Regions from separate parts of the Arthrobacter sp. IK3 genome, predicted to be linked through region 1. Evidence: riboswitches for the same ligand, from Rfam matches in the RefSeq annotation. Region 1 holds a riboswitch; each other region holds the start of a gene.
What was found. Region 1 has a riboswitch for S-adenosylmethionine ahead of ACSLGO_RS04135 (methionine ABC transporter ATP-binding protein). Riboswitches for the same ligand answer to the same signal wherever they lie in the genome.
Positions count from the first base shown of each region.

Region 2: linked by a shared signal. The riboswitch ahead of ACSLGO_RS12280 (flavin reductase family protein) and the one ahead of ACSLGO_RS04135 (methionine ABC transporter ATP-binding protein) in region 1 are both predicted to bind S-adenosylmethionine.
Region 3: linked by a shared signal. The riboswitch ahead of ACSLGO_RS09950 (bifunctional o-acetylhomoserine/o-acetylserine sulfhydrylase) and the one ahead of ACSLGO_RS04135 (methionine ABC transporter ATP-binding protein) in region 1 are both predicted to bind S-adenosylmethionine.

Region 1 covers NZ_JBPPSW010000002.1:297,737-307,757, reverse strand. The annotation lists gene ACSLGO_RS04170 (DUF1990 family protein) at 1-461, opposite strand, end outside; gene ACSLGO_RS04165 (MmcQ/YjbR family DNA-binding protein) at 458-850, opposite strand; gene ACSLGO_RS04160 (DUF1206 domain-containing protein) at 980-1,801, shown strand; gene ACSLGO_RS04155 (MetQ/NlpA family ABC transporter substrate-binding protein) at 1,798-2,673, opposite strand; gene ACSLGO_RS04150 (acyl-CoA dehydrogenase family protein) at 2,704-3,918, opposite strand; gene ACSLGO_RS04145 (LLM class flavin-dependent oxidoreductase) at 3,918-5,333, opposite strand; gene ACSLGO_RS04140 (methionine ABC transporter permease) at 5,361-6,026, opposite strand; gene ACSLGO_RS04135 (methionine ABC transporter ATP-binding protein) at 6,019-6,807, opposite strand; SAM riboswitch class I at 6,912-7,016, opposite strand; gene ACSLGO_RS04130 (SAP domain-containing protein) at 7,227-7,778, shown strand; gene ACSLGO_RS04125 (CoA-binding protein) at 7,800-8,216, opposite strand; gene ACSLGO_RS04120 (alpha/beta fold hydrolase) at 8,301-9,074, opposite strand; gene ACSLGO_RS04115 (LLM class flavin-dependent oxidoreductase) at 9,155-10,021, opposite strand, start outside.
Region 2 covers NZ_JBPPSW010000008.1:128,916-138,936, forward strand. The annotation lists gene ACSLGO_RS12260 (APC family permease) at 1-545, opposite strand, end outside; gene aspS (aspartate--tRNA ligase) at 674-2,455, shown strand; gene ACSLGO_RS12270 (M66 family metalloprotease) at 2,697-5,915, shown strand; gene ACSLGO_RS12275 (PhzF family phenazine biosynthesis protein) at 5,973-6,830, opposite strand; gene ACSLGO_RS12280 (flavin reductase family protein) at 6,860-7,366, opposite strand; SAM riboswitch class IV at 7,418-7,537, opposite strand; gene ACSLGO_RS12285 (PhzF family phenazine biosynthesis protein) at 7,663-8,499, shown strand; gene ACSLGO_RS12290 (replication-associated recombination protein A) at 8,614-10,008, shown strand.
Region 3 covers NZ_JBPPSW010000006.1:161,146-171,166, forward strand. The annotation lists gene ACSLGO_RS09925 (DMT family transporter) at 6-992, opposite strand; gene ACSLGO_RS09930 (RNA-binding S4 domain-containing protein) at 1,106-1,336, shown strand; gene ACSLGO_RS09935 (alpha/beta hydrolase) at 1,340-1,993, opposite strand; gene ACSLGO_RS09940 (SGNH/GDSL hydrolase family protein) at 2,130-2,999, shown strand; gene metX (homoserine O-acetyltransferase MetX) at 3,021-4,157, opposite strand; gene ACSLGO_RS09950 (bifunctional o-acetylhomoserine/o-acetylserine sulfhydrylase) at 4,154-5,470, opposite strand; SAM riboswitch class IV at 5,538-5,654, opposite strand; gene ACSLGO_RS09955 (VOC family protein) at 5,779-6,420, shown strand; gene ACSLGO_RS09960 (hypothetical protein) at 6,552-7,508, shown strand; gene ACSLGO_RS09965 (glycoside hydrolase family 2 protein) at 7,623-9,596, opposite strand; gene ACSLGO_RS09970 (CPBP family intramembrane glutamic endopeptidase) at 9,580-10,021, opposite strand, start outside.

The DNA of each region.
Region 1 (10,021 bases):
GCGGGACGGCTGTAGGCGGCGACCCGGAAGAGCAGCTGCCCGTCCGCCGTGAGTTCCGCGTAGAAGCCCTCCTCTCCGGCCACCGGATGCCCCCGCAGCGTGCCGTAGCCAAAACCGGCGCGCTGCCCGGAAACCGGTACACCGCCGTCGAGCAGCGGTTCAGCACTCCACAACACCCGGCACGGCGCCCGCCAGCGCAGCCGGCCAAACCCCGTTCCCGAGGCCATTTCCACTCCTGCCGCAGCCCGCGGCGTGTCCGCAGCAACCCGCAGCCCTGAGCCCCGGTGCAGGTCCCAGTCCAGTACGCCGTCCGCCAGCCGCAGGAAAGCCGCGGCCGGGTCCGGCACGTCCATCAGCTCGGACCGCAGCACCAGCCGGTAGCCCTCAGGCCACCCGGCCTCCAGCGGAGCCGGGTACGTGCGCTCAGTGAAGCCGGGATCCGGATAGGTCAGCGGGCTCACCCTTCGGCCAGGCCCTTCCAGGCCAGCGACTCGCGGTCCCGCCGCGGCAGGGACGCAACCACCAGGTCATAGGAGTCCTCCACGAGGTTCCGGACCAGTTCTTCCTCCAGCCCTCCTGTGAGGTCCAGCTGGTTCCAGTGCGTCTTGTTCATATGCCATGCCCCGGAAATCTCGGGGTGGGCCGCCCGCAGCTGCAGGGCCAGCTCGGGTTCGCATTTAAGGCTGACCATCAGCGGATCCGCCGCCAGCGTGCTCATGGCAAACATCTTCGCCGGCCGGGCCGGGCCGCCGGCACGCACCTTGAACACCGAGGTTTCCGGGCCGAATGGAAAGTCTTCATATGATCCGGTCAGGGACAGGCAGTACTGCCTCAGCGATGCGGCGTCCATAACCCGACCTTAGCCCCGCGTAGGTCCCGGTGCATCACAGATGGCAGGATGGAAGCACATCACTAAGCACACGAACTATGCGGCTGCGCCCCCGGGTCAGCCGCCGGGGCGCTGGAGGAGACATTGGGCATGGAAGGCACACGCGGGGGCAGGGTTGCCCAGGCCGCAGGGCGGGCAGCCGACTCGAAGTCGTTCGAACGCGCGGCGCGCATGGGCTACGTGGCCAGCGGGCTGCTGCACGCGCTGATCGGCCTCATCGCGTTGCAGATCGCCGGAGGCGGCGGGGGCGACGCCGATTCATCCGGTGCCGTGGCAGCACTCGCGGACCAGCCGGGCGGCATCTTCCTGATCTGGGCCTGCTTCCTTGGCTGCCTCGCCCTGGCTCTGTTCCAGGCAACGCGCGTATTCCTGGATTCCGGCGAAGACCGCAAGGAGGTCTGGAAGAAGCGCGCCTCTGATGCCGGTTCGGCCGTGGTTTACGGAGCCATCGGCGTGAGCTTCGGCGTGTTCGCCCTGGGCGGCTCCAGCGACAGCGAGCAGAGCCAGGTCACCTGGACCGGCCGGGTGCTCAGCCAGCCGGCCGGGCAGTGGCTGGTGGGCCTTGCCGGAGCGGTGATCGCCGGAATCGGCATTTACTTCATCTTCAAGGGGGTGACCCGCAGGTTCCGCAATGACCTCAAGGCCGTTCCCGGCCGGACCTGGCAGCGCACGGCCACCACCACCGGGATCGCCGGGTTCGTGGCCAAGGGCGTCTCCCTGCTGATCCTCGGCGTACTGGTGATCGCCGCTGCCGTGACGGCGGATCCGGAAAAGTCCACCGGACTCGACGGCGCCCTGCGCGCCCTCCATGAGGCCCCACTGGGCTGGCTGGTGCTGGGCGCCGTCGGTGTTGGACTGATCTTCTACGGCCTGTACATGGCCCTGATCCGGGCCCGGTTCGGCAAACTCTAGGCCTGCCACCAGGAGTCGAGTTCCTCCAGCGGATCCGCGTCCCAGGGAGTGGGCAGCACACCGTCCAGGTAACCGGCGAACCACTCCCGGACTTCGGGTGACTGGTACGCCTCCTGCAGCGCACGCGCCTTCTCGGAGTCGGCGAATGCCGCCGTTCCGGCCACCACGCAGCGGAACGGAATCTGGTCCGCTTCCTTCTCAAAGGCCAGCGCGTCATCCGGGAACAGGCCGATCTCCGCAGCCAGCCGCACGAACAGGAACCCGGCGTCCACGTCAGGCAGCGTCTTGGACAGGGACTGCTGGTCAACCTCAACGAACTCGAAGTTCTTCGGGTTCGCCGTGATGCTTTCCTGTGACGTGTGGATTACGCCCACTCCGTCCTTGAGTTCCAACAACCCGGCGTCACGCAGCAGCACCAGCCCGCGCCCGTTGTTAGCCGGGTCCACCGGCAGGGCGATCCTGGCGCCGTCGGGCAGGTCCTGCAGGCTGGAGTAGCGCTTGGACCAGATCCCGGCCGGCGACCCGTAAACGTAGAACAACGGCTGCACTTCGAGCTTCTGGTCCACGTTGAACTGCTGCAGGTACGCGCCGTGCTGGAAGTAGTTGGCATCGAATTCGCCGTTGGAAACCGCGAGGTTCGGCTGGATGATGTCCGTGACGTAGGTGGCTTCCAGCGTCCATCCCTTGGCCTTGAGCAGCTCGGCGGCGATTTTGGTGGGCTCCTGGTAGGGCGCCGATTCGGTGGCAATGATCTTGATGGTCTTGTCGCCCGACGCCGATGCCCCGCCGGTCAGGCCGCATCCGGTGGCGGCGGCCAGTGAAGCGGTTCCGGCACCGGCAAGTGCGAGTTTGAGAAAGTTCCTGCGTTCCATGGGTATTCCTTCGAAGAAGTGCGAGTGTGTTTAGCGGTAGGCGGAGGGAACCGGTTCGGTCCCGTTCAGGAAGAACCGGCCCAGTTCGTTGTATTTCCAGGCAACGGGGTCATGCAGGGTGTGGGTGCGGACGTCCCGCCAGTACCTGTCGAACCCGTATTTGCTTCCGGCCGCCCGGGCACCGGTGACGTCGAAGATCCGCGCCGTGACATCGAGAGACACCTCGTGGGCGGTGACCTTCGCCGCGGCGATCTGCTCGGCGACTCCGGCCCGGTCCGTGGCGGTGAGCGAGTCCCCGGCGTCGAACGCCCACTGCAGGGCGGTGGTGGCCTGCTCGACGACGGCGGCCAGCGCCTGGAGCCTCGCGGTGAAGGATCCGTAGTGGTTCTGGATAAACGGATCGTCCGACGCCGATTCAACCTCCGCGTGGAACCATGGCCGGGCGGAGCCGAGGGTGTAATCCCGGGCGGCAAGGACCGCTCCTTCCGCGGCAGCGAGGTAGGCGTGGGCGAAGAGCAGCTGGAACGCGGGTGTGGTCAGGACCTGGTGCGGGAGGCGTTCGCCGTCATGCGTTCCCAGGTTGGTGATCACCTCGGAGTCCGGCACGAACACGTCCCGGAACTCGATGGTGTTGGTGGCTGTGAGGCGGGAACCGAGGACGTCCCAGTCATCGTGGCGCACCACGCCCTCGGAGGCGGTGTCGATGACCAGCGCCAGCCGGGAGCCGTCGTCGAGCACTGCCCTCGCGTAAATCCTGTCCGCCACCCGGCTGCCGGTTGCAAACGGTTTCCTGCCCGTCACCAGGTAGCCGCCTCGGGTGCGGACGGCGGTGGCCTGGGGACCCTGGGGCGTGCCGGTGGAGGACCAGAGCCACTGGTGGATCAGGCACTCGTCCGCGAGGTCCTGCCCCCGCGCCGGATCGAGGTCGATGTAGGGGAAGGCCTGGAAAATGTAGTGGTAGCCCAGCAGCTGGCCAATCGAGTTGTCCGCCCGCGCCACCCGCTGCACAATCTCGAACGCGGTGCTCCAGCTGATTCCGGCACCGCCGAAGCGGGCCGGAATGGTCAGCGGCAGCAGCCCGGACCGGCGGAGGATTTCGACTTCCGTGAACGGCGGCTTGTTGGCGGCGTCGCGTTCCAGGGCATCCGCGCCGAGGATTGCGGCGACCTCGTCGGCGATCTCAAACCAGGGGACAGCCTCCGGGGCCGAGGTATGGCCGTAACGGGTCAGCAGGCTGGCGGTCATCAGTTGGCTCCTGACGTTGCAAGGGTGTTCGTGAAGGCTCCGCGGAATGCGGCGGCACGGTGGCGTTCGTTCAGCAGCGGGCCGGCACCGAAAAGCTTCTCCCGCAGCGTGCCCGGGGCGTAGTCGCTTTGGGCCAGGCCCCGGCGGCGCAGTTCGGGCAGCACCCCGTCGATGAAGTCCGTGTAGGAGCCGGGCAGGACGGCGTTGATGATGTTGATGCCGTCCACGCCGGCGTCCTGCCAGCGTTCAAGCTCGTCGGCGATCTGTTCCGGCGTGCCGGTGACCTGCTGGGCCTCGGTGCGGTAGCGGGCGACGTCCGCCAGGGTGGGGTTGCCGCCCGGGGTGGAGTCGATAATGGCCTGCAGCACGCCGCGCCCGCCTTCGGTCTGCACGTCTCCCAGCGGGGTGTCCAGGTCCAGGCCGCCGAGGTCGATGCCCAGGCCGCCGCCAATGTGGGCGATGACCGCGTCCAGGTCCAGGTATTCATCCTGTTCGGCTTTCTTCCGCTGCGCTTCCGCCTCGGTTCCGCCCACCACGAAGGACAGGCCGGTGAACACCTTGATGTCATCCGGGAGCCGTCCGGCTTCCACAGCACGGGCCCGGACTCCGGCGGCTACCTTCGCGGCATGGGCCGGGTTGGGCGCAAAGATGAAGGTTGCTTCGGCGTTGGCGGCAGCGAACTGCTGACCGCGCCCGGAGCTGCCGGCCTGGAAGAGCACCGGGGTGCGCTGCGGGGACGGTGAGCTCAGGTGCGGCCCGTCAATGGAGTAGCGCTCGCCGCGGTGGTGGATCTTGTGGACCTTGTCCGGGTCCGCGTGCACCCCGGCGTCCTTGTCCTGGATGAGCGCGCCCTCGTCCCAGGACCCTTCCCAGAGCTTGTAGACGGCGTCGGTGTATTCGTCCGCCCAGTCATAGCGTCGGTCGTGTTCGGTGAGGCCGTCCCCGCCGAAGTTGCGGTGCGCGTTCTCCAGTACGGACGTGACGATGTTCCAGCCGGCCCGGCCGCCCGAGAGATGGTCCAGCGTGGAGAGCTGCCGGGCGAAGTGGAAGGGGTGGCTCTGCACCACGGACGACGTCGCTGCGAGCCCAATGTTGCTGGTGGCACCGGAGAGGGCGGCAAGCAGCAGCAGCGGATCGTTGGCCGGCACCTGCAGGCCGCGGCGCACGTGGGAGGCCCAGCCGCCGTCGTGGTTGCCGTACAGGCCCACGACGTCGGCGAAGAACAGGGCGTCGAATTTCGCGTCTTCGAGCCGGCGGGCCAGGTCCGTCCAGAAGGACAGTTCGTTGAAGCGGTGCTGTTCGGCGTCCGGGTGGCGCCACTGCCCGCCGCGGATGTGGCTGGTGGTGTTCATCAGGAAGGCGTTCAGCAGCAGGCGCGGACGCGGCCCGTTGAAGCGGGTACTGGGAGTGCTCATGGGGTTCTTTCGGTAGGAATGGGAAGGCTAGAGTCGCTTGTCGGCGCGGCGGGAGAGCCAGGAGCCGCCCAGCTGCACGGCCTGGACCAGCAGGACCATCAGCACGATGGCGGTGAGCATCAGCCCGGTCTCATAGCGGTAGTAGCCGTAGCGGATGGCGAAGTCGCCGATTCCGCCGCCGCCCACCAGGCCGGCCATCGCGGAGTAGGAAATGAAGCTGACCGTCATGATGGTGATTGAGCTGATCAGCGCCGGACGGGCTTCGACCAGCAGGACGTCCCGCACGATCTGCCCGCGGGTGGCGCCCATGGAACGGGCGGCTTCCACCACTCCTCCGCCGAGCGCGGTGAGGTTCTGTTCCACGAACCGGGCGAAGTAGGGAATGGCGTTGATGGTCAGCGGCACAATCACGGCTGCCGTTCCGATGGTGGTTCCCACCACGAACCGGGTAAACGGGATGATGGCGATCAGCAGGATCAGGAACGGAAAGGACCGCACCAGGTTCACCAGCGAGTCCAGGATCCGGTGGAGCCTGGGCTTGTGTGCCAGTCCATCCGGGCCGAGGGCGTACAGGAGAACCCCCAGCGGGGTGCCGATCAGCACCGCAAGGGGAATGGCCACCAGCAGCATGGTGCCGGTCTGGCCCAGGGCGGCGAGCAGTTCCGGCCACACTTCGGCAATGCGCTCAAGCAACGCGGGCTCCTTCCCGGGCAGCGCGGTCCAGGGTGATCTCATCCGAGATCAGGTACCGGCCGATCGCCGTGGCCGGAGTGAAGCCGGGACGGGAGAGTTCCGCGAGCGCAAACTGCTCCACCACGCGGCCTTCCTCCATGACGGCCACGTTGTCCGCGATGGCCTTGATGACATTCATTTCATGGGTCACCACCACGATCGTGATGCCGAAACGGGCGTTCACATCACTGAGGTACTGCAGCACGGAGGCCGTGGTGCGCGGATCGACGGCGGAGGTCGGTTCGTCGCACAGCAGCACCTTGGGGCGGGTGGCCAGGGCGCGGGCAATGGCGACGCGCTGCTTCTGCCCGCCGGAAAGTTTCGCCGGGTAGGTTCCGGCCTTCTCCGAAAGGTCGACGACGGCGAGCGCCTCCAATGCCCGGGCGCGCCGCTCAGCGGCACTCTTCACTCCGGCGAACTTCAGCGAGAGCTCAACGTTCTGCGCCGCGGTGCGGTTGTTCAGCAGGTTGAAGTGCTGGAAGATCATGCCGATCTCATGCCGTGCGGCACGCAGCTCACCGTCCCCCAATTGGGTGAGGTCCGTGCCGTCCACCAGTACCCGGCCGGCGCTGGGCCGTTCCAGCAGGTTGATGTTGCGCAGCAGGGTGGACTTGCCGGCCCCGGAGAACCCGATGATGCCCTGGATGCTTCCCCTGGGAATGGCCAGGCTGACGTTGTCCACAGCGGTAAAGGCCGATTCACCGCCTCCGAAGACGGTAGAGACGTTTTCAATCCGGATCATGCTGTCCTCCTGCGGTCTAAGCCCGGGAAGAGGTGCACGCTGCGGGAAGGAACGGGACCCGGACCTCAGGGCACGGGAACACGGACCGGATAAGAGCAGGTGCTTCTCCATCGGTCCTGGCGGTAGCACCCTGCTTCGGCGGGATTGCCCGCGGAAGGGGGTTGCTGCGGCGTCACGGAGCCAGGTCTCTCAGCCGCTCTGGATGGTTACGGAACTATCTAAGCCGCGCGTACCCCGGTAGGGCCAGAACATTTCCCCGTGCGGCCCAATGCGTCGGCACGTAACGTGCTCCGGCGTCACAATCGGTTTTGTTACGTCTTCCGGCGTCCTGCGCCATCCCGCACCGAAGCTCTGAAATCACTTGGCCCGGGCCCGGCGCGGGAGCACCGATTCTCCGGCCTGTCCGGGAGGATGGGAACGTGACAGCTACGGAACGCCCCGCCCTCGCCCCTTCGCTTGGGCCGGAGGAATTCCGCCGCTGGTACTGGCTCAAGGATGAGCTGCAGGCATTCGCCCGCGCGCAGGAACTATCCGCTGCCGGTTCGAAGGACCAGCTCACCGAACGGATAGCCGCATTCCTGGGCGGCGCACCGTTTCCTCCCCCGGAAACCCGTCCCCGTTCCTCCCGGGAGCGTCTGGTTCCGCCGCTGACCATCCACACCGTTATTCCGGCGGGACATCCCTGCACCCAGGTGCTGCGGGAATTCTTCGTCAATGCCCTGGGCCCCGGATTCAGGTTCGATGCGCCCATGCGCGAGTTCTTCGCCGCCAATGACGGCACCGCCACGCTGGCCGCTGCGCTGGATCACTGGCACGCCACCCGGGATACTGCGGCACGGCCGATCGGCCGGCAATTCGAGTTGAACCGCTTCTCGCGGGACTGGCATGCAGCGCATCCCGGCGGCACCAGGGACCAGATGCTCCAGGCCTGGAAGACGCACCGCTCCCTGCCTGTGGACCTGCGGAACTAGGTTTCGCGCGGCGCTCCGCCGCTAGAGCCCGAAACGCCCGGCTTCAATGACCGGGCAGGTGTTCATGACGACGTCGAGCCCGGCGTTCGCGGCACGCCTCGCGGCGTCTTCATCCACCACTCCCAGCTGCAGCCAGACGGCCTTGGCGCCTACCGCGATGGCCTGGTCCACGACGTCCCCCACCTTGGCCGAGTTCACGAAGCAGTCCACAACGTCCACCTGGCCGGGGATCTCCGCCAGCTTCCGGAAACCCTGCTGGCCGTCGAAGGCCTGGCCGGACAGGTTCACGGGAATGATCTCCATGCCCAGGGAGTCCCGGACAAACCGTGAAACCCCCACGGCGGGGCGGGCCGGGTTGTTCGAGAGGCCCACTACCGCCCAGCGGCCTTTAGACGTGAGCAGCCGGGTAACGACCTCGGGATCGTTGCGGTGCGCCATGCGGTACCTCCTTGAGTCGATGCAGGATTCCCACCCTACGCTCAGGGGAAAACGCACCCGGCACCGGGCCTATTCCAGCCGCCTTTAGTTCAGGAACGCCTCGACGGCGGTGGCCAGGATCCGGTCATCAAGCCCGTGCCAGCTCCCCTCCAGCAGCTGGAAAGAACCTTCCGGCAGCAGCTCGGCGGTTTCACGCGCCCATTCGCGCAGCCTGTCATCGCTTCCGGAACTCGCCAGCACCAGGACCGGAACGCGGATACCGGTCAGGGACCGCACATCGGTTTCCAGCAGCAGGGTCAGGTCATAGGAGATGGTGTGCGCGGCCGGCTCGAACGGACTGGTGTCCGAAGACTCAATCATCTCCGGCGGCACCCCGATGGACTCCTGGAACAGCCGTACGGCACCGGCCCGGTCACCTGCCGCCAGCAGCTCATCCAGTTCGGGGCGGATGTCCGGGTCCTCGTCACTGTCTTCGGTGAGCGGCGGTTCCACGGCGATCACGCTCGAAATGACGGCGGACTCCGAGGCGGCCCGCAGCGCCAGGACCGCGCCGGAGGAGGTTCCCAGCAGGGCCGCCGTTCCGCCCGCGGTCTCCACCACCGCCAGCAGGTCGTCTACCTCGGATTCGGGGGTGTACTGTTCCCCGTCCCCGCTCTCACCCTTGCCTCGGCGGTCATAGGTGTAGACGGTGTGCCCGGCGGCCAGCAGTTCGGCAACACCGGCCATCCCCGAGGTGGTCCGGTCCACCATCACGGGGTCCACCACCACCAGCGGCGGGCCTTCTCCCTGCCGTTGCCAGGCAATCGGCGTTCCGTCGGCGGAAAGCACACGTCCTGAGGCTTCGGCTGATGGATCCATGGGGTTCTCCTTAGCTGGAAGCTGCGGGTCCCTCAACGGTAGGAGCGCCGGGGAACCCGGTCAATGGCCGCCCCGGACTCCTAGCCGTTGACGGCGGGGGCCAGCCGGAACTTCGCGCCGCGGTGGTCTTCCGGCAGCTTGTCGCCGGCCCCGAAGAGCTTGTTGCGCAGCGTGCCGGGAGCGTATTCCGTGGGGTAGGCCCCGCGTTTCTGCAGCTCGGGCACCACATACTCCACCACGTCCTCGAAGGTGCCGGGCGTGACGGCGTAGGCCAGGTTGAAACCGTCGACGTCGGTTTCCTCCACCCAGCGGATCAACCCCTCCGCGACCTCCGCACCGGAGCCAACCAGGCGTGGACCAAGGCCGCCGATTCCCGCGCTGGCGGCGATGTCCCGCACCGTCCAGGGAGCGCCGTCGTCGTTCACCTTCTGGAAGTTCGCGGCCGCTGACTGGATGGCATTGGACTTCACGGCACCCAGCGGCTCATCAAGGTTGTAGGTGGAGAGGTCAACCCCCATCCAGCCGGAAAGCAGGGCCAGGGCGCCTTCGTCGCTCGTGTAGCGCTGGTAGTCCTGGTGCTTGGCCTCGGCTTCCTCGGCCGTGGCTGCGGTGATGATGGTCAGCAGGGTGTAGATGCGGATTGAGTGCCGGTCCCTGCCGGCAGCTTCAGCAGCGTCCCGGATCCTGGTGACGGTAGCTTTCAGCTTCTCCGGGGTGGGAGCGCCCACGAACACCGCTTCGGCGTTCTCCGCTGCGAAAGCGATGCCCCGCGGTGAGGCGCCGGCCTGGTAAATCACCGGGGTGCGCTGCGGGGAGGGCTCGGAAATGTGGATTCCGGGGACCTTGAAGTACTTGCCCTCATGGTTGATGTCATGGACCTTGGCGGGGTCGGTGAACACGCCGGATTCCCGGTCCCGCACCACGGCGCCGTCTTCCCAGGAGCCCTC
Region 2 (10,021 bases), on a different contig from region 1:
GTCGCCAGCTTCGGGGTGCCGCCGGGAAGATCCGAGTTGAACGCCACCACGGCCACAAAGGCCAGCACCGCAACGACGAAGGCCACGACGAAGCGGGACACCCAGTCGCTGCGCGATGCGCCAAACAGGTTGAGGACCGCAGTCAGGACGACGGCGGCAACGGCTACCGCCACGGCGTGACCAGGTGCCAGATAGGTTCCCAGCATCAGCGCCGCCACCGCTGCCGCCGCCAGCCGAGAACACAGGAACACCCAGCCGGTCACGAACGCCGCCGTGGGACCGAGGATCACCCGCGCAGCCCGGGTGCCGCCGTCGTCGTAATTAGCCTGTCCCTCATTCAGCGCGGAACTGATCTGGTAAATCGCCACCCCGCAGGCATAGGCGACGACGGCGGCAATCACCAGGGGCAGGGCGAGCGACCCGCCGTCCGCGCTCACCGCGGCCGGGAAAACAATGAACACGCCCGCGCCGATGATCGAACCGATGCCTGCCGTGGTCGCGTCGTACCCGCCCAGCGGGCGTGCAGTGGCGGCATTGCCGGACAAACGGGCCTCCAATCGGTCAGCCCTTGGCCGGGAAGCGCGGGGAACACCGGTAAACTCGAAGAAGATCTCTACTCACAATGGGCGGAAACAGGTGGTTTCCGCAACCAATCGAAGTTGAAAGGACTGCTGTGCTGCGCACACATGCCCTTGGTTCCCTGAGGGCCGAGCATATTGGACAGACTGTCACCCTGGCCGGCTGGGTTGCCCGCCGCCGGGACCACGGAGGCGTAGCCTTCCTTGACCTGCGTGATGCCTCCGGCGTTGCCCAGGTTGTTGTCCGTGAAGAGGACGTCTTCCACGGCCTGCGCAATGAGTACGTCCTGCAGATCACCGGCAAGGTTGAGCGCCGTCCCGAAGGCAACGAGAACCCCGCCCTCGCCACCGGCGAGATAGAGGTCATTGCGGACGACGTCGTCATCCTCAACACTTCCGACCCGCTGCCGTTCCAGATCGACGAGCACGTGGAGGTGGGCGAGGAAGCACGCCTGAAGCACCGCTACCTGGACCTGCGCCGTCCGGCTCCCGCCGCTGCCATGCGGCTGCGCTCCGAGGCCAACCGCGTGGCCCGCGAACTGCTCCACGACGAGGGCTTCGTGGAGATTGAAACCCCCACGCTGACGCGCTCCACTCCCGAGGGTGCCCGCGACTTCGTGGTCCCGGCACGGCTGGCCCCCGGCTCCTGGTACGCGCTCCCGCAGTCCCCGCAGCTGTTCAAGCAGCTGCTGCAGGTGGGCGGGTTCGAGAAGTACTACCAGATTGCCCGCTGCTACCGCGACGAAGACTTCCGGGCCGACCGCCAGCCGGAGTTCACGCAGCTGGATATCGAGGCGAGCTTCGTCGAAGAGGATGACATCATTGCCCTCGGCGAGCAGATCGTGAAGTCGCTCTGGAAGCTGATCGGCGTCGAGATTCAGACCCCGATCGCCCGGATGACTTACGCGGATGCCATGGCCCGCTACGGCTCCGACAAGCCGGACCTGCGCTTCGGCCTGGAACTGACTGAGCTCACCGAGTTCTTCAAGGACACCACCTTCCGCGTCTTCCAGGCGCCCTACGTCGGTGCCGTGGTGATGCCCGGCGGCGCCTCTCAGGCCCGGCGCACCCTCGATGCCTGGCAGGAATGGGCCAAGCAGCGCGGCGCCAAGGGCCTGGCCTACGTGCTGGTCCAGGAAGACGGCACGCTCACCGGTCCGGTCGCCAAGAACCTCACCGACTTCGAGCGGGAAAACCTGGCAGAGAAGGTCGGCGCCAAGCCCGGCGACTGCATCTTCTTCGCTGCCGGTCAGACTTCCGAAGCCCGTGCCCTGCTCGGCGCTGCCCGCGTTGAAATCGGCCACCGTACCGGCTTGATCGACCCGAAGGACTGGGCATTCGTCTGGATCGTTGACGCCCCGATGTTCGAGCCCGCCGCCGCAGCAGTGGCAGCCGGGGACGTAGCCGCCGGTGAAGGCGAGTGGACCGCAGTGCACCACGCCTTCACCTCCCCGAAGCCCGAGTTCCTGGACACCTTCGACACCGATCCCGGCTCTGCCCTGGCCTACGCCTACGACATCGTCTGCAACGGCAACGAAATTGGCGGCGGTTCAATCCGTATCCACCGCCGCGACGTGCAGGAACGTGTCTTCAAGGTCATGGGCATCTCCGAGGAGACCGCCCAGGAACAGTTCGGCTTCCTGCTTGAAGGTTTCAAGTACGGCGCTCCGCCGCACGGCGGCATCGCCTTCGGCTGGGACCGTGTGGTGGCGCTGCTGGCCGGCGCCGACTCGATCCGCGACGTCATCGCCTTCCCGAAGTCCGGCGGCGGCTACGATCCGCTGACCTCCGCTCCGGCTCCGATCAGCGCCCAGCAGCGCAAGGAAGCCGGCGTGGACTTCAAGCCGGAGAAGAAGCAGGACAAGCCAGCCTCCTAGCCCTATCCAGACAAATACCCGGCCGCCGATTTGGTGGCCGGGTATTTGTGTTTTCCGGGCCATGCTAAACGGGAAGCGTACTTTGTGTATTGGGCTAATGTGCCACTCAACGGACGTTTTTCGGCCTTTACTATTCCCGCGGCCCATCGTTCATTCGTAGTGTCCTTAAGGCGATAATTTTCTGTCCGCACCCGGCTACCTGCCGCATCGTCGAATTACTGCGGGCCAGCTAGGAATACGAATGAAGTCTCAACCTGCGCGAGGACGACAGCGCACCGCACCAAAAACACATTCCCTGGGCAGCCGCCTGACCACGGCGTCGCTGAGCGCCGCCTTGGTCCTGGGCATCACCGGATTCGCCACGGAGATACCGCAAACCCCCGGGAAGGACACTGCAGCCACCGGCTCCACGGAATCGCAGCTCCCGCTCGACATAGCCGGTTTCTACGACACGACGGCGTCCGGAGCCCCGCGCGAGCTACGGAACGACCTCGCCGGCGTCCTCCGGGGCCAGGTCCAATTCGCCCAAAGCCATACGATCAACCCTGCCGGCAACACCCTGGCAAGAATGCCGTCCCTGGTGACGGACCGGGCTGCGTTGGTCCTCTTCTCTCCGGAGTCCGGGGCAGCGCGGGCCAGCGTCACGGCCACCGTGAACGGAGCCTTGCAGGGAACTATGGAACTGGCACCGCCGGCACAGATTCCCCGCTCGGACATGGACATCACGCAGAACAGACCGGACGTCGCCTATTCCTCAACAGCCTGGACCGCCGAGCTGCCCTGGAACTGGATGAAGCCCGGACTTGAACTGACCTTCGAAACGGACAAGGGCAGCGGGGTGCTGGAACGTGCGGGCATCGAATTCGCGGCACCGGCGGAAATGGTGATCAGCTCCATTCAGCTCGGCATGCTCACCGATTATCCGGAATCCAGCGGGCATTACATGTTCAATGAGCCCGAGAAGTCGGGGTCTGACTACTTCCAGACAATTCCGGTATCAAAACTGACCATGGCCAATTACGAACCGGTACGCCTGGATAAGGTCATTGTGGCGTCCGGAACGGTCTACGAGGAAAAGAGCGCCGTCAATGGCGATGTCTATTCCGGGGACCTGCGGGAGAACGTTGGCAAGGCCCAGGTGAGCACGGGCATAAACCTTGCTAACTTCGGCACCACCAGCGGACCCATGGACCAGAGGCAGCCCGGCACGTTCAACCAGCGGATCATCCACCACTCCGCCGGCAACTACGCCAACGGGGTACACCGGCACGGACTCAGCGGCGGCAACGGCATGGCAACCCTGTATGACTCGGTGGGCAATGAGCTCAGCCACGAACTCGGCCATTCCTACGGGCTGGGGCACTACCCGGGGGTCGACACGTCCAAGCAGGGCGACGAACGGGTCATCAATGCGAGCCACCACAGCGAAAGCGGCTGGGGCTACATTGCCTACCGGGACCGGATGCGGTCCAACCTGTCCTCGAACACCGCTTTCACGGCCGAGGGATTCGACCTAAGCGCCGGAAAGTTCAGCCAAAACTACCAGGCGATCTACAACTACCACCGTGACACCATGTCCGGCGGCAGCAATTCCAGCACCCTTTCCCGCTACACCCATGTCACCGGTTACAGCACCGACATCACCCAGCGCTCCCTGCGCACCGTGGTTCCGGACCTCGCCTATCCCAGCGGCTACCGGGACTGGGACGCCGCCGCCGGTCAGTACGTCGATGCGAAGGTGAAGACACCGGCATTTTCGGCTCCCCGGCCTACAGCGGTAGGGGTTCCGGTCTACACCCTGCTGGGCGGGTACAACCCTGCGAAGCCGGAGCAAACAGTCCTCTACCCCGCGTTCCGCAGCAACTACGGCAACGTTTTCCGCCTTCCGCAGGCGGATACCGCAACCACGGATTCAACCCGCCGCTGCTGGCTTGAGGTCACCTTCGCCGACGGCCGGGTGGATAGGACCGCGCTGCAGGCCAGCGACGGTGTCAAGCAGTTCAACGTCAACCTGGCGCATTCCGACCAGCCGTCCGGGGCATCGATGTACTGCCGCATCAACGGGACAACCACCAAGCTGGGCAACTCGATTTCAATTGCGCCGAACCAGGAACCGCTGCGTCCCGCCGTGGTGATTGGGCAGGACGCCGGGTACGAAGCCCTGCGGGCCGTTGAGCTGCCGGAGCTTGAGGCGAAGCTGCAGGCCGTAGCAGGCCGCGCGGCGCCGGTGCTGGATACCGAGGGAACCGTGCTCCTGGCGAGCTGGAAGGACGATCTGCGGGGACTCAGTTCGGCCGCCCGGGACATCGCCGATTCTGTCCTGGCGCAGACGGAGACCGCCGCCTCGGTGGACGCTTTCATCCGGCTCAACCAGGAGCCGCTCGAGTCGGGGAATGCGGCCGTGACCGCTGAACTGTTCTCGCTGCTGGACACAGCCGGTTTCACCGAGAGCACCACCCGGGTGCTCCCTGCGGGTGGAAGCCTGCTGGTAGACGGCGGCCACTGCCTGGTGCTGGGAGAAGACCTCGGCGTCACCGTGCCCAAGGACAAAACGCTGTGCGCCGACACGGCCGCCCAGCGCTGGTTCCAGGATGCGCGCGGAGCCATTCACAGCGAACTGCGTCCTGACCTGTGCCTGGTGGCCGGAACGCCGGTCAGCACGTCCCCGTGTGCCCGGACGTCGGGAGCCCAGGTGTGGATCCAGGAAGCTGACGGACACCTCAAGAGCGCTGTCTCGAGCTATCTGGACTTCTACCGCAACCAGGGAATTGCGGGAATGTACGGGAGGACAAACGGCTCCAACCAGGTCTGGACCGGGCTGGCTGCGGCCGGCAGCCCCGGGACGGCCGTGCTGAGCGCGGCCAGTCTCGCTACTATCGCCGGCCTGGATTTCGCCGTTGCGTCAACGGACGCGTTTATCCGGGTGAACGGAGCAGGCCTTGAAGCCGGGGACCCGGCTGCCGCAGCAGAGCTCAAATCCCTCCTGGCCGCGAATGGATTCATGGAAAGCTCCGAGAAGTACCTGCCGGAGGGCAGCCGGCTGCAGGTCAACAACGGCCACTGCCTGGTGTTGGGGGAGGACCTCGGCGTCACCGTGCCCATCAGCAAGAACGCCTGCGCGGATACGGATGAGCAGCGCTGGTTCATGGACACCCGCGGCGCCATCCACAGCCAGGCCCGCCCCGACCTGTGCCTGGTGCCGGCAACTCCGGTAAAGGCAGCGCCGTGCGCACCGGCTGACGGATCCCAGGTATGGCTTCCGGAGGCTGACGGGCACATCAAGAGCGCCGTCTCGAGCTACCTCGACTTCTACCGGGAGCGGGGATTCGCCGGCATGTACGCGAAGAACTCGGGCGCAAACCAAATCTGGACCGGACTCCAGGCAGCTGCGAATCCGGGACTGGCCGCACTGAATTCCGACAGTCTGGCTGTGCTGTTCCGGGTGGGACTTGATGCCTAGCTGAGCCCCCGGTGGTGCGCGTCCGGAGGCAGCGACGCACACCACCGGGCCGGCGCATCAGATCCTGATGGTCCCGGAGATGAGGGTCCTGGACTCGCCGCCCACCCAAATGTCCCCGCCGTCGGCTTCCACCTGGACGCGGCCGGTTCGGCCCAGGACCGTCCCCTGCGCGGCGGTGTACGTCGACGGCGCCCTTCCACTGCCAATCAGCCACTGAGCTGCACCGGCGTTGAAACTCCCCGTCACGGGGTCCTCACAGGGAAGCTCATCGGAGATGAAGGTGCGTACTTCAAACTCGCTCGCGGCGCCGCCGGGGTGCGGGCCGATGACGCCGACGGCCAGGCCGGCCATGGCCGGGTAGTCGGGCCGGATGGCCAGTACCTGAGCTGCCGATTCGAGCAGCACACCGATCCACTCTGGCCCGTTGACCAGCCAGGCAGCGTCCTTCAGCGCCTCACGGGGAAGCCCCAGGCCGGCCGCCACACGGTCCAGGACGTCCCGGGCAACAGGCCCGAACCGTGTCAGTTCCGGAGCCGCGAAGGCCAGCAGGCCGGCGTCGTCCGCCTTGATCCGCACCAGGCCGGCGGCGGATTCCTGGACGAGGATGCCTTCCTGCCGGGGTTTGCCTCCGGCTTCCAGCCAGGCATGGGCAGAGCCGAGGGTGGGATGCCCGGCGAACGGCAGCTCCTCGGTGGGCGTGAAGATCCGGACACGGTAGTCGGCCTTCGGAGCCGTTGGCGGGAGGAGGAACGTGGTCTCGGCCAGGTTGGTCCAGTTCGCAAACTGCTGCATCCGGGCGGTGCTGAGCCCGGAGGATTCAAGGACGACGGCAAGCGGATTGCCGCCGAAGGCCTCGGAACTGAACACATCAATCTGGGCGAACGGGCGGTCGGACGCGGGAGTTTCGGGAGTCACTATCTGAGCTTAGTGAAGTGGGTGCCGGCTCAGGCAAATGCCGGAACCGCGAGATTCCGGAAGGCAGAGCCGTGAAAGACCAGCGGCTCATGTGCGCCGTCGTGGGTTGAGTAGCCGTGGACGCGGAGCAGGACGACGGCGTGATCCCCGGCAGGTATCTCGTTCTCGACTGACGTTTCGAGCCAGAGGGCGGCCTCGTCCAGGAACAGGGCGCCCGTTTCGGTTTCGTGCAGGCTCAGCCCGGCAAAGCGGTCGCCGTCGCGGGAAGCGATCTGGCGGCAGACGCCGTCGTGCCCCGTGCCTAGGACAGACACGCCAATCCGTCCGGCAGTCCGCAGAACCGGCCAGGTGCGGGAAGTGTTCTGCACCGCGAACATGACCAGGGGCGGATCCATGGAGACGCCGACGGTGAAGGAGGACGCCACGATTCCCTGCGGTGCGCCGTCGATTTCCGCGCAGAGGGCTGCAATGCCGGATGGGAAGCGTCCAAAGGCCTGGCGCAGTGCGTTGGGATGGAGATCGGTTTCAAGTGCCATGGGGATTCCTCTGCCTGACGCGCAGCCTGCTGCGTGAACCGCGGAAGGCCAGCGCTGTACTTGCCGGACCGGGAGATCCACCGGAACGGCCGAATCGTCACCTGGAGCACCCCGCTACGGCGAGAGGGTTGCCGTCCAGCCGGCCAGGGCCTGTGGCTGGAACTCTTGATTCTGGCTACCAATCTAGGAGCCGTAATGTCCCGGGGCAAACATCCGTCACATTACGGCCACGCCGGGCAACACTTCGTAACGGCACGTCTTCCCGCACTCCCGCAGACAGCCATTACAGTGTCCGCATGAGACAACGCTGGTTCAAACAGGTAGACGTCTTCGGCAGCAAGCCGTATCAGGGCAACCCGCTGGCCGTGGTCCTGGATGGAGAAGACCTCGACGACGAGGCGATGCTGCAGTTCGCCCGCTGGACGAACCTCTCCGAAACCACTTTTGTCCTTCCCGCTACGCAGGACGAGGCGGATTACCGGGTGCGGATCTTCACGCCCGGCGGGGAGATTCCGTTCGCCGGACATCCGACGCTGGGAACCTGCCACGCGTGGACCGAGGCCGGCAACACACCGATCAAGCCCGGGCTGGTGGTGCAGGAATGCGGAATCGGGCTGGTGCCCCTGCGCGTCAACGCGGGCCTGGCGGCGTTTGCGGCTCCCCGGCTGATCCGCACCGGGCCGGTGGAGGAAGGGACACTGGCGCGCGTGACGGCTGCACTGGGGCTTACTCCGGACCAGGTCCGCGGACACCAGTGGGTGGACAATGGTCCCGGCTGGCTGGGCCTGCTGCTCCCGGATGCGGAGACCGTACTCTCGCTGCGTCCGGACCACGCCGCCATCGGCGACCTTCGGGTGGGTGTGATTGGCCCGCAGCCGGAATCAGCCGAGACGGACTTCGAGGTCCGCGCGTTCGCGCCCGGCCTGGGCGTGTCCGAGGATCCGGTTACCGGAAGCCTCAACGCCGGACTGGCCCAGTGGCTGATCGGCGACGGAATCGCCGAGGAACGCTACACCGTCACCCAGGGCACCGCTGTCCACCGCTCCGGGCTGGTCAGGGTCTTCACCCGCGAGGGGCGCATCTGGATCGGCGGGGAGTCTGTCACCTGCATCGACGGCTCCGTTTCCCTCTAATCCCATCCAGATGACAGAAACTGCACGTATGGAGCCCCATACGTGCAGTTTCTGTCATTTCGTTTGCGGGACGGGCGGAAACGCGGGGGGAGAGGGCACGGGTAGCCTTGAAGCGTGAATGACTTGTTCAACAGCGGCGAGGACCAGGACCAGCAGGACTACGACGACGACGCCGCGGAGACAGACTCCCGGCAGCGCCCGCGCAGCCCGCTTGCGGTACGCATGCGCCCGCGCAGCCTCGATGAGGTTGTTGGCCAGCAGCACCTGCTGGCCCCCGGGTCACCGCTGCGCACCCTGGCCGAAGCCCCGCAGGGCGGCCCGGCAGGCCCGTCCTCGGTCATGCTCTGGGGGCCGCCCGGAACCGGCAAGACCACCCTTGCGCACGTCGTGGCGCGGGGACAGGGCCGGAAGTTCGTTGAACTCTCGGCAATCACGTCCGGCGTCAAGGACGTCCGCCGGGTCATGGACGACGCGCTCACCGCCCGGGACCTGCACGGCATCACCACCGTCCTGTTCCTGGACGAGATTCACCGCTTCAACAAGGCACAGCAGGATGCGCTGCTGCCGGGAGTGGAGAACAGATGGGTTGTCCTGATTGCGGCAACCACGGAGAATCCGTCCTTCTCCGTGGTGTCCCCGCTGCTTTCCCGTTCCCTGCTGCTGACTCTCAAGCCCCTGACCGAAGCGGACATTTCCGGGCTGCTGCAGCGCGCCGTCGAAGATGAGCGGGGGCTGGCCGGCCGGGTCAGTCTCAGTGATGAAGCCCTTGAGCACCTGGTGCGCCTGGCGGCGGGGGACGCCCGCCGCGGGCTGACCGCGCTGGAGGCCGCTGCCGGCGTCGCGTACTCTGAACGCGACCCGGACGTGACCGTGCCCACCGTGGAGCTGGCACACGCAGAACAGGCCCTGGACGTTGCAGCCCTGCGCTATGACCGGGCCGGGGACCAGCACTATGACGTCACCAGCGCCTTCATCAAGTCCCTGCGCGGTTCCGACGTCGATGCCGCCCTGCACTACCTGGCCAAAATGCTGGAGGCGGGGGAGGACCCGCGCTTCATCTCCCGCCGGCTCATGATCTCCGCGGCGGAAGACGTTGGCATGGCTGATCCGACGGCGCTGCAGACAGCGGTAGCGGCGGCCCAGGCCGTGCAGATGATTGGCATGCCCGAGGGCAGGCTGATCCTGGCCGAGGCCGTGGTGCACATTGCCACCGCTCCAAAGTCCAACGCGTCCTACAAGGCGATTGGCGCCGCTACTGCGGACGTGCGGTCCGGATACGGGATTGGCGTGCCGGCGCATTTGCGCGACGCTCACTATCCGGGCGCGAAGCAGCTGGGCCACGGCAAGGGCTATATCTATTCCCATGACGCGCCGCATGGCATCGCCAAGCAGCAGTACGCGCCGGACGACCTGGTGGGCAAGGACTACTACAAGCCCACCGCCAACGGAGCGGAACGGGATATCTCGGCCCGGCTGGAACGGCTCCGCGGAATCATCCGCGGACAATAGGCGGAAACGTCCG
Region 3 (10,021 bases), on a different contig from region 1:
GCCGGCTACCCGTTGCGCCGCCGCGCCCACGGCCGGAATCCGGGCATGTTCCAGGGCAGCGTGGCTACCACGATTGCAACCAGGGTCAGGGCGGTGCCCAGCACCGTTGCCGCGACGACGGCGGAGCCCGGGGCGGGGAGGAAAAGGTCCAGCAGGAGGGACCCCACCAGCTGCCCGCCGATCAGGCCAAGGCTGGTCAGCAGGACGCCGAGTGTCTTCACGAGCATGGCGCTGACGCCAATGAAGACACAGCCCATCACGCCGCCCAGGTAATACCACCAGGTGTCCGGCAGCGGATTGCCGAATCCGGAGACCGCCACCTTCACCAGCCACACCACCAGCAGGGCGGTGAATCCGGAGACAAAGTTCATCAGGGTTGCCGTGATGGGCGTGCCGTAGTGCATTCCCGTGGTCCCGTTCATGGCCTGCTGGAAGCTCATGGCCATGCCGGCACTCAGCGGCAGCAGCACGGTCAGCAGCCAGTCCGCGCCGCCCCCGCTGCCGGAGAGCTTGGGACTCACCGCCCACGCGACGGCGGCGATGGTCAGCACGGCCCCCACTACCCGCATGATGGTCAGGGTTTTCTTGCCGCCGGGACCAATGCCCATCCGGTCCACCACCAGCCCGGTCAGGGTTTGTCCGGCAACCGTGGCTACGGTGAACACGGCAACACCCAGTACGGCTATGGTCAGTGTCTGCGTGAGTACGAACCAGGCGCCAATGACGCCGGCAAGGATGTAGATCCGCGGAAAGCGCCTCTCCCGGAGCGCGGGCAGGATTTGCCCGAAGCCGGCCCGTCCGCGCGGAAACACGGCCGTGACGAGGATCATCACGGCGAGCCCGGTGCCGAAGCTCACCAGCGCGGCGGCGAGGGAATCATCCAGGGCAACGCCGAGGGCACCATTGATACGGGACTGGGCGGGAATGGCCACCCCGGAGGCGAGAGCTAGTGGCAGACCGACGGAGACAGGGATACGGGCAGGCTGTGGCACCGTTTCACATTACTCCCGCTTCGGCACCCCGCCTGTCCCCGCCCCGATTTCCGCAGCCTGCACCCCCGGGCCCCGTAACGGCGTCGGGCGCTTTCTCCGGCAGAATAGGTTCCATGAGCTCAACCGATCCCCAGGACCTTCCCATCCGTGACGACATGATCCGCCTTGGCCAGGCACTGAAACTCGCCAGCCTTGCCGAGGACGGCATTGAGGCCAAGGAACTGATCGAGAACGGCCTGGTGAAGGTCAACGGAGACATCGAGGAGCGCCGCGGCCGGCAGCTCCACGCCGGGGACACCATCGAGGTGAACGGCGAGGCCGTGCGGATCGTCTCCGGCGAATAGAACCTACCGGGAACCGAGGACTGTGTGGGTGAGGAATTCCCGCACGTGTCCGAGTTCCTGCATATTGATGCTGTGCCCCATGCCGGCGTAGAGCACCTTGGTCAGCTTGGTATGGCCGTTCAGCCAGGCGTGGGTGTATTCGATGCGCTCGGCGTCGATCACCGGATCCGCCTGGTCCCGTCCCCAGAAGAACGGCACCTTTAGCGCCGCCAGCTCCTCGTCGTGGAAGAAGCCGTTTCCTTCGGCCGGCACCACAAAACCGGAAAGCCCGACGACGGCGGCGAACTCCTCGGGCCGGTGGCGCATCAGCGTGCTGGCCACGGCCATTCCCATGGAGAAGCCGAGCAGGCTCACACTCGAGTGCTGTTCCCTGAGGCCGTCGAGCCAGTCCGAGACGTCCTGGACTGCCGCAACCACCCGGTCCACCGAATAATCCGGTTCGTGCATCAGCGGGAACCAGGAGTAGCCCGGACCCAGCGCCTGGGGTGCGCGGACGGAGGCGATGGTGAACTCCTGCGGCAGGTACTGCGCCAGGCCCATGAGGTCTTCCTCGTTGGCCAGGTAGCCGTGGAAGAGCACCAGCAGCGGGGTTCCGGCCCGCTCTTCCTCCGGCTTGGAGAAGAGCACAACAGGGTTCCAGGGAGAGTTGTTCGTCATAAATTCCATTCTGGCATGCGGCTCTTCCAACCTACGGTCGCGTAGCCAGGCCCTCAGGGGCAATCATGGTTCGGTGACCGAAAATGCCCAGCTCCCCTCCGTGCCATCCGATCCCCAGAACCATTCCGAGCCGCCGGTGCAGCCCGCCCAGCAGCAGGGACACCCGGACCACCCCTTCAACCGCTACGTGGCGCTGGGCGACTCGTTCACGGAGGGGATCGGCGATCCGAGCCCGGAAAGCCCGGGAGGGCACCGCGGCTGGGCCGACCGGCTGGCAGAGGAACTCGCCGCCGGGCATGACGACTTCGCCTACGCGAACCTGGCCATCCGCGGACGCCTGCTGAACCAGATTGTTGCCGAGCAGGTTCAGCCGGCCATCGACCTGAAGCCGGACCTGGTGACCATCTGCGCCGGCGGCAATGACGTCATCCGGCCGGGCGGGGATCCGGACCGGCTCGCCGAAACCATGGACGGCACCATCGCGCGGCTGCGGGAGACCGGCGCCACGGTGGTGCTCTTCACCGGCCCGGACATCGGAGCCACCCCGGTACTGGGAAGCGTCCGCGGCCGGGTGGCCATCTACAACGAAAACCTGCGGACAGTGGCCATGCGGCACGACGCCGTCATCGCGGACATGTGGGCGCTGCGGGAGCTGAGCAACCAGCAGATGTGGGCCCCGGACCGGCTGCACTTCTCCCCCATGGGACACCAGACCATTGCGGCCATGGTGCTGGAGACGCTCAGTGTTCCGCACACCCTGGAACCGGCACGGGTGAAGGAACTGCCGCCCAAGAACTGGCGGACGGCACGTTCCGAGGACCTGTTCTGGGCCCGTGAATACCTGATGCCGTGGGTGATGCGGCGGGTCCGCCGCCGCTCCTCCGGCGACGGCATCTCACCCAAGCGCCCGGACGCCGGCCCGTTCTTCGGAAAGCGGATGCCGCAGGGCTCCTCCGAGGCTGCCGGGGCGCAAACCGCCGGCGCCGGGCCTGCGGGCCAGGGCTAGGTTCCTCCGCGGAGCAGGCGCCTAGCCGAAGAAATCCTTCCGCAGCACGTCCCCGAGCTGGAGCACGTCGGTGAGGAACCCGTCGTGTCCAATGGGCGCGCTGATCAGGTGCACGCGGTTCTCGCCGGGAAGCGCGGCTGCCAGTTCGTAGGACTGTTCCGGGAAATACAGCCGGTCCGAGTCCACCGCGGCCACGAGGAACTGAGCCCGGACAGCGGCAAGCGCTTCGCTCAGGCTGCCCCGGCCCCGGGTGACATCGTGGCTCATCAGCGCCTCGGTGAGGATGACGTAGCTGTTGGCGTCGAACCTTCCTGCGAGCTTTGTCCCCTGGTGGTCCAGGTAGCTCTCCACCTGGTAGCGGCCGCGTTCTGCCGGGAGGGCAGCACCGAGCGGGTCCTCCCCCGGCTGCGGCGTCCGGCCGAACCGGTACTGAAGTTCGGCCTCGGACCGGTAGGTAATGTGCGCAATCCGCCGCGCCAGGCCCAGTCCCGCCACGGGGGCACGGCCGTTGTAGTAGTCCCCGCCGTTGTAGTCCGGGTCCAAACGGATTGCCGCCACCTGCGCCTGGGCAAAGGCGATCTGCTCACCGGTGCTGGCCGCCGTCGCTGCTATCACCGCGCACCGGGCCACCCGTTCGGGTTCCGTTACCGCCCACTCGAGTGCCCGGGCGCCGCCGAGCGATCCGCCCAGCACCGTGTGCCAGCGCCGGATGCCCAGCTGGTCCGCCAGCCGGGCTTCGGCGTGCACGGAATCCCGAATGGTCACGAACGGAAAGCGCGAACCCCACGGCAGTCCGTCCGGATCCGCGGACCCCGGCCCGGTGGAACCGTAACAACCCCCGAGCATGTTGATGGAGACAACGAAGAAGCGGTCGGTGTCGATGGTCTTCCCCGGGCCGACCAGTCCGTCCCACCAGCCCGGCTCATCCGAACTGCCTTGCGCAACGTGAGTACTCCCCGTCAAGGCATGCGGAACAAGGACGGCGTTGGACGCGTCGCTGTTCAGCTCGCCCCAGGTTTCGTAGCCCAGCACAACGTCCGGAAGGACACCGCCGGTTTCGAGTTTGAGGTCACCGATGGGGGCGTACCGCAGCACCCCGTCAAGAACGCGGACAGGGTGCTGCGGTGCAGGCGGGTAGGTGGTCACGCTGTACTTCATGCTCCCTTGGCGGCGCGGAAACCGGCATCGAGATCCGCAATGATGTCATCGATGTGCTCAAGGCCAACCGAGAGGCGGACCAGCCCCGGGCTGACGCCCGCCGCCGCCTGGGCCTCGGCCCCGAGCTGGCTGTGGGTCGTGGACGCCGGGTGGATCACCAGGGAGCGCACGTCCCCCACGTTGGCCACGTGCGAGTGCAGTTCGAGCCCATCGACGAAGCGCTTGCCTGCTTCCACACCGCCTTCAATTTCAAAGGACACAATCGCTCCGGTTCCCCGGGGACCGTACTTGCGTCCCCTCTCGTACCACGGGCTCGACTCAAGCCCTGCGTACGCAACCGAGATAACGTCGTCGTGCGCTTCAAGCCACTGCGCGACGGCGACGGCGTTTTCGACGTGCCGCTCCACGCGCAGGCTGAGGGTCTCCAGCCCCTGGGCGAGGAGGAACGCATTGAACGGAGACAGCGCCGAACCGAGGTCCCGGAGCAGCTGGACCCGGGCCTTGAGGATGTAGGCCAGGTTGGCCCCGAGGACGCCGCCGGCGCCGAGGTCCCTCGCGTAGACGAGTCCGTTGTAGCTCTCGTCAGGGGTGTTGAAGCCGGGGAACTTCTCCGGGTCCGCACCAAAGTCGAAGTTTCCGGAGTCCACGATCACGCCGGCAATAACGGTGCCGTGCCCGCCGAGGTACTTGGTGGCCGAGTGCACCACGATGTCCGCTCCCCATTCAATGGGACGGATCAGGTACGGAGTGGAGAGCGTGTTGTCCACGATTAGCGGGACGCCTGCCTCATGCGCCGCGCCGGAAATCCCCTCAATGTCCAGGACGTCCTGGCGGGGATTGGACACCACCTCGCCGAAGAAGGCCTTGGTGTTGGGCCGCACCGCTTCGCGCCACTGGTCGAGGTTGTCCGGGTCAGCAACAAACGTGACGTCGATGCCGAACTTCTTCAGCGTCTGCTTGAAGAGGTTGTACGTGCCCCCGTAAAGGCTGGGGCTGGCCACAATGTGGTCGCCGGCCTGGGCGAGGTTCAGGATGGCGTACGTTTCGGCTGCCTGGCCGGAGGCGAGCAGCAGCGCTCCGAGGCCCCCCTCCAGGGACGCAATGCGGTTCTCCACCGCTTCCTGGGTGGGGTTGCCGATCCGGGTGTAGATCGGTTCGAGTTCCGCCAGCGCGAACCGGTTGGCTGCCGCTTCGGCGCTGGGAAAGACGAAGGACGAGGTTTGGTAGATGGGCAGGGCGCGGGCGCCGGTTACGGCGTCGGGCTCCTGACCTGCATGGATCTGGCGTGTTTCGAAGGACCAGTTGGCAGACATTGTGTGCTCCCTTTATGACCAGGGGCCCCACAGGGTCGAGTCCGGGATACTCCGGAGCGACACGTGTGGCCCGCGCTTGCCGGTACGCCTGTTTGCGTACGGCCAGGTCTTCACCCGGGGCACCCCACCGCGGTTGGAGGGTTGCCGGCCAGCAAGCCGGGGCTATCTGCTGGCACTCATGACCTGTACCAATAGAACCAACGCTCCGGCAGTTGTGCAACCCATATGACGCAGCGTGAAAGTGCCGCATTACGGCGCTTAGGCTTGCCTTAGTCGAGACACAGGTCACAACGTGCCAAGATGTTCGCATGCGCCTGGATCACGTCTCTTACGCCTGCGAATCCGACGGCCTGCTGGCCACCACGGAACGCATTGCTGCTGCCCTGGGAACTGACTTCGTCAAAGGCGGAGTCCATCCCCGTTTCGGTACCCGCAACATGATCCTCCCGCTGGCCAACCACCAGTATGTTGAGGTTGTTGAAGTACTGAACCACCCCGCCTCGGACAAGGCCCCGTTTGGACAAGCCGTCCGTGCACGCTCCGACGCCGGCGGCGGCTGGATGGGCTGGTGTGTTGCCGTTGAGGACCTTGCTCCCTTCGAAGAACGCCTTGGCCGCTCCTCCGTCCCCGGCAACCGCAAGTTCCCCGACGGACAGGAACTCACCTGGCGGCAGATCGGCATCAACGGGCTGATCGCCGACCCGCAGGTTCCCTACATGCTCCGCTGGGATGAGGACAAGGCAGACCTTCACCCCTCCCGTGCCCTGGAAGGCACCGTCTCGCTGCAGTCGCTCACCATTGCCGGCTCGGCCGCACGGGTGACCGAGTGGCTGGGCATGCCCGTCGAAAAGCCGCTCGAGTCCGTGGATGTCACCTGGGTCTCTCCCAAGGGCACCCCCGGCATCATGTCCGTCACCTTTGCCACCGAGAAGGGTCTCGTCGAGATCTAGTTCTAGCTCCGGTCTGCGGTTCTGCTGCCAGTTGCAGCTGGCAGCAGAACCGCAAACCAGTCGGCTCCCTGTCATCCACATTTGGGGCCAGGACACTGGTGGGATTGCTTGCCTGCCCGTAGAGCTACGGAATGGATGCAGAACTTTTATTCGTAGCCGACGGTCATGCCGGACTGGGCAAGCCACTGTCCGAACGTTGCCTGGCCGGGGAACTGGTTCGTCTGAGGCGCGGCGTTTACGTCGACGCTGTCGCATGGGGCCGGTTGCCTCCCCGGGAGCGTGAACGGCTAAGGATACTGGCGGCTGTCGAGTCCGCCGTGGGGACCCGCGTCCTGGTACAGGAGACGGCAGCAGTCATTTGGGGCATTCCCGTCGTCGGTGCGTTGCCTGAGATTCTGCTTCTGGCATCCACCCGTTCGCACGGCCGGCGCCGGGGCGACCTGCGTTGGACCAGGCGGAAACTGCTGGATCCACTGGTTGTGTATGCCGGGGTGGAACTCACGTCCCGCGCGCAGACCGTTATTGACATGGCCGCCTATCTGCCCTTTGAACGGGCCCTTCCAGCTATGGACCATGCCCTCCGTCCTGACATGTTGAAAGGGTTCTCTCCGCTCAGCAAAGATGACCTTCGCCTTGTTGCAGGCAGGCTTCCGGATTCCGCCAAACGTAGCCGGGCATTACGGGTCCTGGAGTTCGCTGACGCCCGCTCTGAATCACCGGGTGAGTCGTTCTCCCGAGCTATCCTCCGCCGGCATGGGTTTCCAGCACCGGAACTGCAGCAGGAATTCCGGTCCCCCGGCGGAAAACTCCTCGGCCGCACTGACTTCTTTTGGCGCGAACACAGACTGGTCGGCGAATTCGACGGTGCTGTGAAGTACGGACGAAACGTTGGGGATCCCCGCACCCAAACAATGCAGCCGTCCTGGGAGACGCTCGTTCGGGAGAAGCGGCGTGAAGACGCCATTCGGGCGACTGGTGTGGGATTCGTGCGATGGTCCTGGACCGATCTCCAAGGTTCACCGCAGAATCCCGACGGACTGGTCCAGCGGCTGGTGAGGGCGGGTCTGCCCCGAAAACGACGTCGATGATCCCGCTGCCAGTTCCGATATCCGCTCACGACTGGCAGTTCTGCTGCCGGTTCTAACCGGGAGCAGAACTGCTAGGCGGTCGATTCCGTGGAAACCGGCAGCAGAACCGGCAGGCTACCGGACGAAGGCACGAAGCAGGTCCGCGTTCAAACCGCGGACGACGGCGGGATCCACCTTGAGCACCCGGCGGTCGTAGGTGAGCAGCCCGTTGACCTCATCCTCGACGTCGGTGAGCTGGGTGTAGACGGTGGCGGCAAGGCCTTCCCGCAGAGCCGGCTCGATCTGTTCGCGGTGCAGTGCCGTGAACGCTTTCTCGAGCTCGGCCCGGCTGCGCAGGGTTTTGCCGTAGCCAAAGACTTTGGTGTTCCAGGTGTGTCCTTCGACGGGGAGGCTGAAGCCGCCGTACTCGGAGAGGACGATGACCCGCGGGTCCCGCTGCCACCGCCGGCGGATATGGAAGGGAACGGCGTACACGTGCAGACTCTTGGCGTCGCCGGCACCCTGGTCATGCCAACCGCTGGCATGGTCAATGGTCCGGGTAGCATCCAGCTCCCGGAGCTCAGCAGCGACGTCGGCGGCGTCGAACTGGCCCCAACCCTCGTTGAACGGAACCCAGACGGCGATGCTGGGAACGCTCCGGAGCAGCCCAACGGTCTCCCGCACTTCACGGCGGAACGCCTCGCGGCCGGAGGCGTCGCTGCGGCCGAACTTCGCATACCGGCGGTCGCTCCTGCTTCCCCGGCCCGGCAGCGGCACAGGTTCAGGCGCCCGCCCATCCCCCATTCCGCCGTTCACCATGTCCTGCCAGACCAGCATGCCCAGCCGGTCGCAGTGGTGGTACCAGCGCAGCGGCTCGATCTTGATGTGCTTGCGCAGCATCGTGAAGCCTAGGTCCCTGGCCGTCTGGATGTCGAACACCATGGCATCGTCCGAAGGCGGCGTGTACAGCCCGTCCGGCCAGTAGCCCTGATCCAGCAGGCCGGCGTGCAGGTAGGGTTTGCCGTTGAGCAGCAGGCGCTTGTGTCCGGCGGGATCAATACCGGTGCCGAACGTCCGCAGACCAAAGTAGGACCTGACCTCGTCCGCGCCAAAGCGAACCCGGACGTCGTAGAGGAACGGATCCTCCGGACTCCACAGCCGTGGGTCTGGCAGGGCCAGCCGGAGCGGCTGCCCCGGGACGAAGGCCGCCGCTGCGACTTCGGTGCCACCGGTAAAGACCGCCACCTCGCCGGAGATTTTCGGTCCGGCCTCCGGCCTCGGTTCGGCGGGCGGCCTCGGTCCGGCCTCCGGGCTCAGTTCGGCAGGCGGATTCCGTTCGGTCTCCGTTTCCCGCCCGGTTTCCGCACCCGGACCAGCAGCAGCACCGTCAATCGACACAGTGATTTCGACGCCGTCGAGCGAGTCCAGCGGAGTCAGCACCACATCGCGAATCCAGGTTTCCGGGACCCGTTCCAGCCAGACCGTCTGCCAGATCCCGGACTGCGCCGTGTACCAGATTCCTCCGCGGTCCAGCTTCTGCTTGCCGCGTGATGCCCCGTTCGTCTCACTGCCGTCCAGGACCCGCACCACAATCTCCTGCCCGGCAGCCTCCCCGGTTTCCGCGGCAGCCGCGGCTCCAGCACGCCCGTTATGCACGGCCTCCGCGCCAGGAGGACCATCATCCAGCATCGCGGTGATGTCCAGGGCGAAAGGAAGGTAGCCGCCGTCGTGCTCCCCCGCTTTCCGTCCGTTGACCAGGACGGTGCAGGACTGGTCCACGGCTCCGAAGTGCAGCAGAACCCGGCCTCCCCGGCCCGCCGGTGCCTCGAAGGTGCGACGGTACCAGAGCGCTTGGTCCGGCTGCAGCTGGCGGTCGACGCCGGACAGCGGCGCCTCGGGCGAGAATGGCACCAGGATCCTGCCGTCCCAGGACGCTGGCGGGTCCGCCTGGGCTGCGGGGGTGATGGCGTAGTCCCAGTACCCGTTGAGGTTCAGCCAGTTTCCGCGCGCAAGCTGGGGCCGCGGATAGTCGGGCAGGACGTTCTGCGGGTCCAGGGCTTCTCCCCAGGGTGTCAGCAATGCCATGAAGGCGTCAGTCTCCAATTCCAATGGCGGATCCAAACAGGGCGAACCCAACGAACCCGGCGATGTCCACGAGCGCGTGGGCAATGACCAGCGGCATCACCCGCTTCGTCTTGTAATAGGCGTACCCGAACAGCAGTCCCATCAGGAAGTTTCCGATTCCGGGGCCGATTCCCTGGTACAGGTGGTAACTGGCCCGGATGAGTGCGCTGGTGATGATCATCGCCGGTACCGACCATCCCAGGGCGTGCAGCCGGGTAAAGAGGTAACCCACCACAATGACTTCCTCCAGGACGGCATGCCGCATCGCGGACAGCACCAGGACCGGAAGCGTCCACCAGTACGTGTCCAGGGCCGCCGGGACGATTGCGGTGGTGATGCCCGTCGCCCGCCCTGCCGCATAGACGCCGAGCGTACCCACGCCGATGACGGCCGCCAGTGCAAACCCCAGC